Linked DNA regions of Constrictibacter sp. MBR-5. The protein of the gene in region 1 interacts with the protein of each later gene in a pairwise test. Links are inferred from orthologs where the notes say so. Each region holds a gene or a part of one and is shown on either strand. Other genes may lie near its edges.

Region 1 (3,933 bases):
GGCGCCATAGCGGCGCCGGTGGCCCGGCCGACCGGCACCAAGGTGCGGCCGGCGACGCCGCCGCCCGCCAGCGAGGATGCCGTCTCCGCACTGGTCAACCTCGGCTTCGCCCGCGTCGAAGCGTTCGGCGCCGTGGCGCGCGCGTCGCAGTCGATCGGCGACGGCGCCACGGTCGAGGCGCTGGTGAAAGCCGGCCTGCGGGAGTTGGCCGGTTGAGCGACGACATCGATACCCGCCCGGTCGACGGCAACCTCGCCCCCGGCGACACCGCCGATGCGGCCCTTCGGCCCCAGACGCTCGACGAGTTCGTCGGCCAGGAACTCGTCCGCGACAACCTGAAGATCTTCATCGGCGCCGCCCGCGGCCGCGCCGAGGCGCTCGACCATGTCCTGCTCGTCGGCCCGCCCGGCCTGGGCAAGACGACGCTGGCGCAGATTGTCGCCCGGGAACTGGGCGTCGGCTTCCGCGCCACCTCCGGGCCGGTGATCCTGCGCGCCGGCGACCTCGCGGCGCTGCTGACGAACCTGCAGCCGCGCGACGTCCTGTTCATCGACGAGATACACCGCCTCAGTCCCGCCGTAGAGGAGGTGCTCTATCCCGCGATGGAGGACTTCCAGCTCGACCTGATCATCGGCGAGGGGCCGGCGGCGCGCGCCATCCGCATCGACCTCCCGCCCTTCACGCTCGTTGCGGCTACGACGCGCGCCGGCCTCGTCACGACGCCGCTGCGCGAGCGTTTCGGGATTCCGCTGCGTCTGCAGTTCTACACGGTGGAGGAACTGACCGGCATCGTCGCGCGCGGCGCGCGGATGCTCGGCATGGCGCTCACCCGCGACGGCGCCCGCGAGATCGCCCGTCGCGCCCGCGGCACGCCGCGCGTCGCCGGCCGCCTGCTGCGCCGCGTCCGCGACTTCGCCGCGATGGCCGAGCGCAGCGAGATCGACCGCGCCGTGGCCGACGCGGCGCTGCTGCGGCTGGAGGTGGACGACCGCGGCCTCGACGCGATGGACCGGCGCTACCTGCAATGCCTGGCGACCCACTATCTCGGCGGTCCCGTCGGCGTCGAGGCCCTCGCCGCCACCCTCGCCGAGCAGCGCGACGTACTGGAGGAAGTCATCGAGCCCTTCCTGATCCAGCAGGCGCTGGTCCAGCGCACGCCGCGCGGCCGCATGCTGTCGCCATCGGGCTACGGCTATCTCGGCCTGCCGATGCCCGAGGGCACCGGCCGCCAGGCCGAACTGTTCGGCACCGGGGACGAGCCGTGAGCGCGCCGCCACAGGAAGCGCCGGCGGCGCAGCATCCGCCGACCGGCCGTGTGGCCGGAAAGGTGCATGTCCTGCCCGTCCGGATCTACTACGAGGACACCGATGCCGGCGGGATCGTCTATCATGCCAACTATCTGCGGTTCGCCGAGCGGGCGCGGACCGAGATGATGCGGCTGGTGTCCGGCGGCGACGACGAACTGACCATGTCGCATTACGGGCTGGCCTTCGTTGCGCGCCGATGCACCGTCGACTATATCGCGCCGGCGCGCCTCGACGACGCGGTGGAGGTGCATTCGCGGATGCTCGACGTGCGGGCGGCGAGCCTGCTGGCCGAACAGACCGTGCGGCGCGACGGCACCGACATCGCTCGGATCGAGATCCTCCTGGCCGCCATCGGCGCGGACGGGCGGCCGGCGCGGCTGCCGCGGCCGATTCGGACGGCACTTGTCGCGCTCACGGAACGTTCAACCTGACCATTGCGACCGTCGGCGCCATCCGGCGGAGCGGAGCGGATTGTAGGTAGATGGAGAACAGGATCGTCGATTCGGTGGCGGCCGGCGCGAGCGCGATGCCGCATGACCTCACCCCGTGGGGCCTGTTTCTCCAGGCTGACCCGATCGTCAAGACCGTGATGCTGCTGCTCGTCCTCGCATCGATCTGGTGCTGGGCGATCATCATCGACAAGGTGCGCCGCCTGCGCCGCCTCAAGGCCCAGGCCGACGCGTTCGAGGACAGCTTCTGGTCCGGCGGCCCGCTCGACGATCTCTACGAGGAGGTCGGCAAGCGCCCGCAGGACCCGATGAGCGCCGTCTTCGCCGCCGGCATGCGCGAGTGGCGCCGTTCGGCGGGACGCCCCGGCGTCGTCGACTCCCGCGGCGGGCTGCAGCAGCGCATCGAACGCGTGATGGCGGTGACGGTCGGCCGCGAATTGGTCCAGATCGAGCGCTACATGACGTTCCTGGCGTCGGTCGGTTCGACGGCGCCATTCATCGGCCTGTTCGGCACGGTCTGGGGCATCATGAACAGCTTCGCGGCGATCGCCGGCACCAAATCCACCAATCTCGCGGTCGTGGCGCCGGGCATCGCCGAGGCGCTGTTCGCGACGGCGCTGGGCCTCGTGGCGGCCATTCCGGCCGTCCTCGCCTACAACAAGATTTCCAGCGACATCAACAAGTACGGCGCGCGCCTCGACGCCTTCTCGAGCGAGTTCGGCGCGATCCTCTCGCGGCAGCTCGAAGAGGCGGCCTGACGTGGCGGGTCCGATCCAGGTTCCGGGCGACCGGCCGCGCGGACGGCGTGGCCACCGGCCGATGGCCGAGATCAACGTGACCCCGTTCGTCGACGTGATGCTCGTGCTGCTGATCATCTTCATGGTGACGGCCCCGCTCCTCACGGTCGGCGTGCCGGTCGACCTGCCGCAGACCCAGGCCAACCAGCTGTCCGACCCGAAGGAGCCGCTGGTCGTCTCGATCGACGCCCGCGGCCAGGTCTTCGTCCAGGAGACGCCGGTTGAGCTCTCCGATCTCGGCCCGCGCCTCGTCGCCATCCGCGGTGCCAAGGCGGACACGGACATTTACGTCCGCGGCGACAAGGGCATCGACTATGGGCGCGTCATGGCGGTGATGGGCGCGCTCAACAGCGCCGGCTTCGCGCGCGTCTCGCTGGTCGCCGAGTTCCCGCAGGACGCTACGGCGCCGACGCCGACACCCCGCCCGAGAGGACGTTAGCCGATGCGGCGGGCGATCGTATGGTCGGTAGCGCTGCACGCCGCGGTCCTGCTGCTGGCGCTCGTCGGCGTGCCGCTGTTCCACACGCCGCGGGACATGTCCGCCGCCCCCATCGCCGTGTCGCTCGTCCGGATCTCGGACCGCACGAGCATGCCCCAGACCGACCCGTCCGAGGCCGACGACGCGCCCGCGAAGCCGGCGAGCCCGCCGGCCGCGCGCCGCGAGCCGCCCAAGGCCGAGCCGCCCAAGCCGGAACCGAAGCCCGAACCGCCCAAGGCCGAAACGCCGCCGCCGCCGAAGCCGGAACCGCCGCGCCAGGTGGCGCAGGTGCCCCCGAGGCCCGAACCGCCGCCGCCGCCGCCGCCGCCTCCCAAGCCGGAACCGCCGCTGCCGAAGCCCGAGCCGCCGAAGCCCGCTCCGAAGCCGGAACCCAAACCGGAGCCGAAGCCCGAGCCCCCGAAGCCGCCGGTGCAGACGAAGAAGGAGCCCGAGCCGCCAAAGCCGGAGCCGAAGCCCACGCCGCCGAAAGTGGCCGAGAAGCCGAAGCCCCAGCCGAAGCCGGAGCCCAAGCGGGACGAACTGGCAGACATCCAGAAGGCCCTGCGCGACGTGCGCAAGCCGGAGCCGCAGCGTCCACCCGCCAAGGAGCCGCCGAAGCCCGCACCGCCGAAGAAGGACGATTTCGCCGACCTCGCCAAGACGGTGAAGGATCTGGCGCCGTCGGCCGCGGCGCCGCAGCGGCAGTCGACCGCCTCGGCGCGGCCAAGTTCCACACGCTTCGCCGGCGAGCTGACGATGAGCGAGGAGGATGCGCTCCGGCGCCAGATCGAGCGCTGCTGGAACGTGCCGGCGGGCGCGCGCGACGGACAGGATCTTATCGTCGAGGTGCGCGTTAGCCTGAACCAGGACGGCAGCGTCCGGGATGTCCGTGCCGCCCCGTC
Region 2 (5,791 bases), 110 kb from region 1 along the record:
CGTCCTGAAGGCGGACTACGATCGCTCGATCCGCAGCGCGGCCGTGAAGGAACCGGGCTTCTCCGTACCGCTGCGGGCGATCCCCGCCGGCCAGAAGATGGTCACGGTGGGGACGTTCACAGAGTGGGGCGCCCCGCCGAATCCGCTTAAGCGAGATGTCTGGGTGTCGTTGCCGGACCAGCTGCGCGAACTGTGCCGCGGCAAGCCGGACGCGGTGCTCGCCCTGCAACAGATCCTCGGGCTGCCGCCGCAGCCCGCTCCTTCGAAGCCGGAGAACCGGTTCGCCGTCGTCACCTTCGAGGTGCCGCGGGACGCCATGTTCCGGCCCTGTCCAGGCGGTACGGATGTCGGCGCTGCCCAGTGCACTGCCGGTGATCTGAGCGCGAAACTCGACCACGAGACGACGACCTTCCTGCTGAACCAGATCTGGACCTCCTACCGCACCGGCTTCACGCAAGCGGGCGGCGACGGCGAACTGCAGCCGCGATGGGGCTACCCTTTCACTGGCATGGGCTGGTCCTACAACTGGGATCCGGCCGCGTCGTCGCGGGTCGGCATCTCCGAATACGTGGTACGGAAGGGTGCGCCGGCGACCGTCCTGGAGATCAGCACCCCCGAGGCCTTCTGCGGCGCCGCCTGAACGCCCCCGCTCTACCGCCGCCGTTCCGCTCCCTCGAACAGCACTTGCTCGCGGCGCGCGCCGTCGGCGGCGACCGCCTCGAAATCGGCTGGGTCGAGGCGCGCGGTCGGCGGCGGCACCACGCGGAAATGGCCGAAGCGGTCCTCGCCCGCGACCAGCGCCACCTCGGTGTCGGGGCCGGATCGGCCCCGCATCGACGGCGCGATGTAGCGGATGGCCGCCCCGATGCGGCGGTCGCCCGTCTGGTTCGGGCCGGAGGCGTGGAACAGGTGGCCGTGGTGCAGCGACGCCTGCCCCGGCTTCAGCACCACGTCGACCGCGTCCCGCTCGTCGACCTCGACCGCGATCTCCTGGCCGCGCGTCAGCAGGTTGTCGGCGGCGAAGCTGTCCGCGTGCGGCACGATGTTCCGCCGGTGGCTGCCGGCGACGAAGCGCATGCAGCCGCTCTCCGGCGTCGCCGGCGACAGCGCCACCCACAGCGTGACCTCGTCCGCCTGGTCCAGGCCCCAATAGGTCAGGTCCTGGTGCCAGCTCACATAGTTCGGCGTGTTCGCCTCCTTGATGAACAGGCCGGAGCCCCAGACCATCAGGTCCGGCCCCAGCACGGCCGACGCCGCCGCCACCATCCTCGGATGCCGGATCAGCGCGTCGAAGGACGGCAGCAGCCGGGCGGGGTAGCCCCGGACCATTCCGAGCTTGCGCTTGTCGGCCCGTACCGCATCCTCGGCGGCCTCCAGGTCGGCGCGCAGGCCTGCCGCCTCGTCCGCGGACAGGATATCGAGCGGGAAGACGAAGCCGTCGCGCGCATAGGCCGCGCCGATGGTCGAAGCGGGTGTCGCAGCGGATGTCGGGGCGATCTTGTTCATCCTGGGTTCTCCCTCCGCACAGGGCGGGCCGATCGGCGGTTCGTGGCGGTTCTCGTGGCGACCGCGCTTGGCTCGGATGGTGCATCGGGCGCGCCTGATCGGCAACGGGCTCGGCAACCGGGGCTGCATCCGCCGGCGGCCTCGCTTCTTCGCGTCCGCCTGCGCCAGGGCGTTTCGTTGACACTCCCTTGCCTGCGGCTTATCTGTCCGGAGCGTCGCCCGAGGCCGGCTCGACGCGCCGGCCGACGCGTCCCAGCGCCTTTCCACCAGAGGAAAACTGCATGCTCGGCGCCCTCGCCAAGCGCATCTTCGGTTCATCGAACGACCGGTTCGTGAAACGACTGCAGCCGAACGTTGCAGCGATCAATGCGCTCGAGCCGGAAATCGCGGGCCTGACCGACGAGGAGCTGCGCGCGCGCACCCTCTGGTTCCGCGAGCGCCTCTCCAAGGGAGAGACGCTGGACGACCTGATGATCGAGGCCTTCGCCACCGTGCGCGAGGCCGCCAAGCGCGTCCTCGGCCAGAGGCATTTCGACGTGCAGCTGATGGGCGGCATGGTGCTGCACCAGGGCATGATCGCCGAGATGCGCACCGGCGAGGGCAAGACGCTGGTCGGCACGCTGCCGGTCTATCTCAACGCCCTGTCGGGCAAGGGCGTGCACGTCGTCACCGTGAACGACTATCTCGCCCGTCGCGACGCCGAGTGGATGGGCCAGATCTACGCCTTCCTCGGCCTCTCGGTCGGCTGCATCCTGCACGGCCTCTCCGACGAGCAGCGCCGCGCCCAGTACGCCGCCGACATCACCTACGGCACCAACAACGAGTTCGGCTTCGACTATCTGCGCGACAACATGAAGTTCCGCCTGGAGGATATGTGCCAGCGGCCCTTCAATTTCGCGATCGTCGACGAGGTCGACTCCATCCTGATCGACGAGGCGCGCACGCCGCTGATCATCTCCGGCGCCGCCGAGGCCTCGTCCGAGCTCTACAAGATCGTCGACGGCCTCGTCCGCCACCTCCAGCCGGAGCACTTCGAGAAGGACGAGAAGATCCGCGCCGTCACCCTCACGGACGCCGGCCAGGAGCGCGTCGAAGAGATGCTGCGCGAGCGCGGCCTGCTGCAGGGCGCCCTCTACGACGTGCACAACATCAGCCTCGTCCACCACGCCAACCAGGCGCTGCGCGCGAACGTCCTGTTCCACCGCGACACCGACTACATGCTGAAGGACGGCAAGGTCGTCATCATCGACGAGTTCACCGGCCGCGCGATGGAGGGTCGGCGCTATTCCGACGGCCTGCACCAGGCGCTGGAGGCGAAGGAAGGCGTCGAGGTCCAGACCGAGAATCAGACGCTCGCGTCGATCACCTTCCAGAACTACTTCCGGATGTACCCGAAGCTGGCCGGCATGACCGGCACGGCGATGACCGAGGCGAACGAGTTCGCCGAGATCTACAAGCTCGAGGTCATCGACATCCCGACCAACGTCCCGGTCATCCGCATCGACCATGACGACGAGGTCTACCGGACGACGGCGGAGAAGAACGAGGCGATCCTCGACCAGATCGAGGAGTGCTACAAACGCGGCCAGCCGATCCTGGTCGGCACCGTGTCGATCGACAAGTCGGAGCGGCTGTCCGAGCTGCTGAAGGCGCGCGGGATCCCCCATCACGTCCTGAACGCCCGCTATCACGAGCAGGAGGCGTTCATCGTCTCCCAGGCGGGGCGGCCCGGCGCGGTGACGATCGCCACCAACATGGCCGGCCGCGGCACCGACATCCAGCTCGGCGGCAACGCCGACATGCTGATCCGCCAGCAGCTCGCCGATGTCACGGACGAGGCCGAGTACTGGCGCCGCGCCGAGGAGATCCGCGCCGAGGTGGCCGAGGCGAAAAAGGCGGCGCTCGCCGCCGGCGGCCTCTTCGTGCTGGCGACCGAGCGGCACGAGAGCCGGCGCATCGACAACCAGCTGCGCGGCCGTTCCGGCCGCCAGGGCGACCCCGGCGCCTCGAAATTCTACCTCGGCCTCGAAGACGACCTGATGCGCATCTTCGGGTCGGAGCGGATGGACACCATGCTGCGCCGGCTCGGCCTGAAGCAGGGCGAGGCGATCATCCATCCCTGGATCAACAAGGCCCTGGAGAAGGCGCAGCAGAAGGTCGAGGCGCGCAACTTCGACATCCGCAAGAACCTGCTCAAGTTCGACGACGTGATGAACGACCAGCGCAAGGTCGTCTACGAGCAGCGCCGCGACATCATGCGCGCCCCCGACGTGCACGAGACCATCGTCGACATGCGCCGCGAGGTCGTCGACAACCTGGTCGGCCGCTTCATCCCCGAAAAGGCGCTGCCGGAGCAGTGGGAAGCGGCGAGCCTGCACGAGGAGCTGCTGCGCATCACCGGCATCGACTTCCCCGTCGTCGCATGGGCGGCCGAGGAAGGCATCGCCGACGACGAGATCCGCGAGCGCATCAACGGCGCCATCGACCGCCGCATGGCCGAGAAGTCGGCCAACTGGGGCCCGGAGATGATGCGCTTCGTCGAGAAGAGCGTCCTGCTCCAGCTGCTCGACCAGGTCTGGAAGGACCATCTGCTGGCGCTCGACCATCTGCGCCAGGGCATCGGCCTGCGCGCCTATGCCCAGAAGGATCCGCTGAACGAGTACAAGAGCGAGGCGTTCGAACTGTTCGACGCCATGCTGTCGCGCCTGCGCGAGCAGGTGACCGGCACGCTCTGCCACGTCGAGGTCCAGCAGGGCCCGGCCGAGGACGTGATGCCGCAGGAGCCGGACGACGCTACCTGGCGGGAAACGCGCCAGGACCCGGCCTTCGCCGACCAGCCGCAGGATGACGGCGACACCGCGGTCGCAACGCGCCCCGCCGCACGGCGGATGGTCGCCGCCGCTGCCGCGGACATCGACCCGGAGGACCCGTCGACCTGGGGCAAGGTGTCGCGCAACGCCCCCTGCCCCTGCGGCTCCGGCAAGAAGTTCAAGCAGTGCCACGGCCGCTTCGCCTGATGTCCGCGTAGGAACGTCCGCCTCCCGGGCCACCGCGGGGGCATAGCGACCACCTCCGCCCACTGGCGATTCTGCCGCGTCTCACGCAACATGGGACCGACCAGAAAAAACAGAGGGAACGGCGCGATGGATGGTACCCCGACCGATCTGACGCAGGAGACGGTCGCCACGACGTGGCTCGGCGACTTCAGGGCGGCCTTGGAGTCGGGCGACGCCGCGCGGGTCGCCGCGCTTTTCGCCGAAGACTGTCACTGGCGCGACCTCCTCGCCTTCGGCTGGGACCTGCGCACCACGTCCGGCGCCGACGCCATCGCGGCGCGGATCGTCCCCGCGTCCGCCGAGGTGGCGCCCGTCGGACTGGCGCTCGCCGAGCACCGGACGCCGCCGCGGCGGGTCCATCGCGCCGGCACCTCCTGCACCGAGGCCATCTTCGCTTTCGAGACCAACGTCGGCCCCTGCACCGGCGTCGTGCGCTTGGTGTCCGAAGGGAACGCGACGCGCGCCTGGACCCTGATGACCGGGCTGGACGAGATCCGCGGCCATGAGGATCCGGCGAACGGCAAGCGTTGGCAGAACGTCGACTGGAAGCGCAATTTCGGCGGCGAGAACTGGCTCGACCGCCGCAACAAGGCGCGCGCCTTTGCCGACCGCGACCCCGCCGTGCTGGTGGTCGGGGCGGCGCAGTCCGGCCTGACGATCGCGGCGCGGCTGGGCCTGCTCGGCGTCGACACACTGGTGGTGGACCGGGACGAGCGGATAGGCGACAGCTGGCGCCGCCGCTACCATGCCCTGACGCTGCACAACGAGACGCGCGTCAACCACCTGCCCTACATGCCGTTCCCGCCGTCCTGGCCGGTGTTCATCCCCAAGGACATGCTGGCCAACTGGTTCGAGATCTATGCCGAGGCGATGGAGCTCAACGTCTGGACCGGCACCGAACTGGTCTCGGGCAGCTGGGACGAGGCGGCCGGCTGCTGGGAGGCGGTACTGAAGCGCGCCGACGGCTCCGAGCGCCGCATGCGGCCACGCCACATCGTCTTCGCCAACGGCGTCAGCACCACGCCGATCATGCCGGACCTGCCCGGCCTGAAGGACTTCCGCGGGACGGTGCGCCATTCCGGCCGGTACGGCAGCGGCCTCGACTGGCAGGGCAAGCGCGCGCTGGTTATCGGCACCGGTACGTCCGGCCACGACGTGGCGCAGGATCTCGCGGTATCGGGTGCCGCGTCGGTGACCCTGGTTCAGCGCAGCCCGACCCTGGTCGTCAG

What was found. The genes of interacting proteins can lie anywhere in the genome.
Region 2: the proteins of ABIE65_RS17470 (region 1) and secA interact in binary tests that used the Escherichia coli proteins (3 or more experiments, as listed by UniProt). The link is inferred for Constrictibacter sp. MBR-5 from one-to-one orthologs.

Annotation. Positions count from the first base shown.
Region 1 is NZ_JBEPTK010000008.1:178,035-181,967, forward strand. Bases 1-2,999 are described here. They hold ABIE65_RS17470 (YbgC/FadM family acyl-CoA thioesterase), read left to right. Parts: upstream 1-1,261; coding sequence 1,262-1,738; downstream 1,739-2,999. Other genes in these bases: ruvA (Holliday junction branch migration protein RuvA), read left to right, coding at 1-216; ruvB (Holliday junction branch migration DNA helicase RuvB), read left to right, coding at 213-1,265; tolQ (protein TolQ), read left to right, coding at 1,789-2,514; tolR (protein TolR), read left to right, coding at 2,516-2,992; tolA (cell envelope integrity protein TolA), read left to right, coding at 2,996-2,999. In the rest of the region: more of tolA, read left to right, coding at 3,000-3,933.
Region 2 is NZ_JBEPTK010000008.1:70,526-76,316, forward strand. The notes cover bases 1,487-4,723. They hold secA (preprotein translocase subunit SecA), read left to right. Parts: upstream 1,487-1,787; coding sequence 1,788-4,523; downstream 4,524-4,723. Other genes in these bases: ABIE65_RS16915 (phytanoyl-CoA dioxygenase family protein), read right to left, coding at 1,487-1,506; ABIE65_RS16925 (FAD-dependent oxidoreductase), read left to right, coding at 4,650-4,723. Outside these bases: ABIE65_RS16910 (hypothetical protein), read left to right, coding at 1-640; more of ABIE65_RS16915, read right to left, coding at 652-1,486; more of ABIE65_RS16925, read left to right, coding at 4,724-5,791. UniProt on the Escherichia coli protein: Required for protein export, interacts with the SecYEG preprotein conducting channel.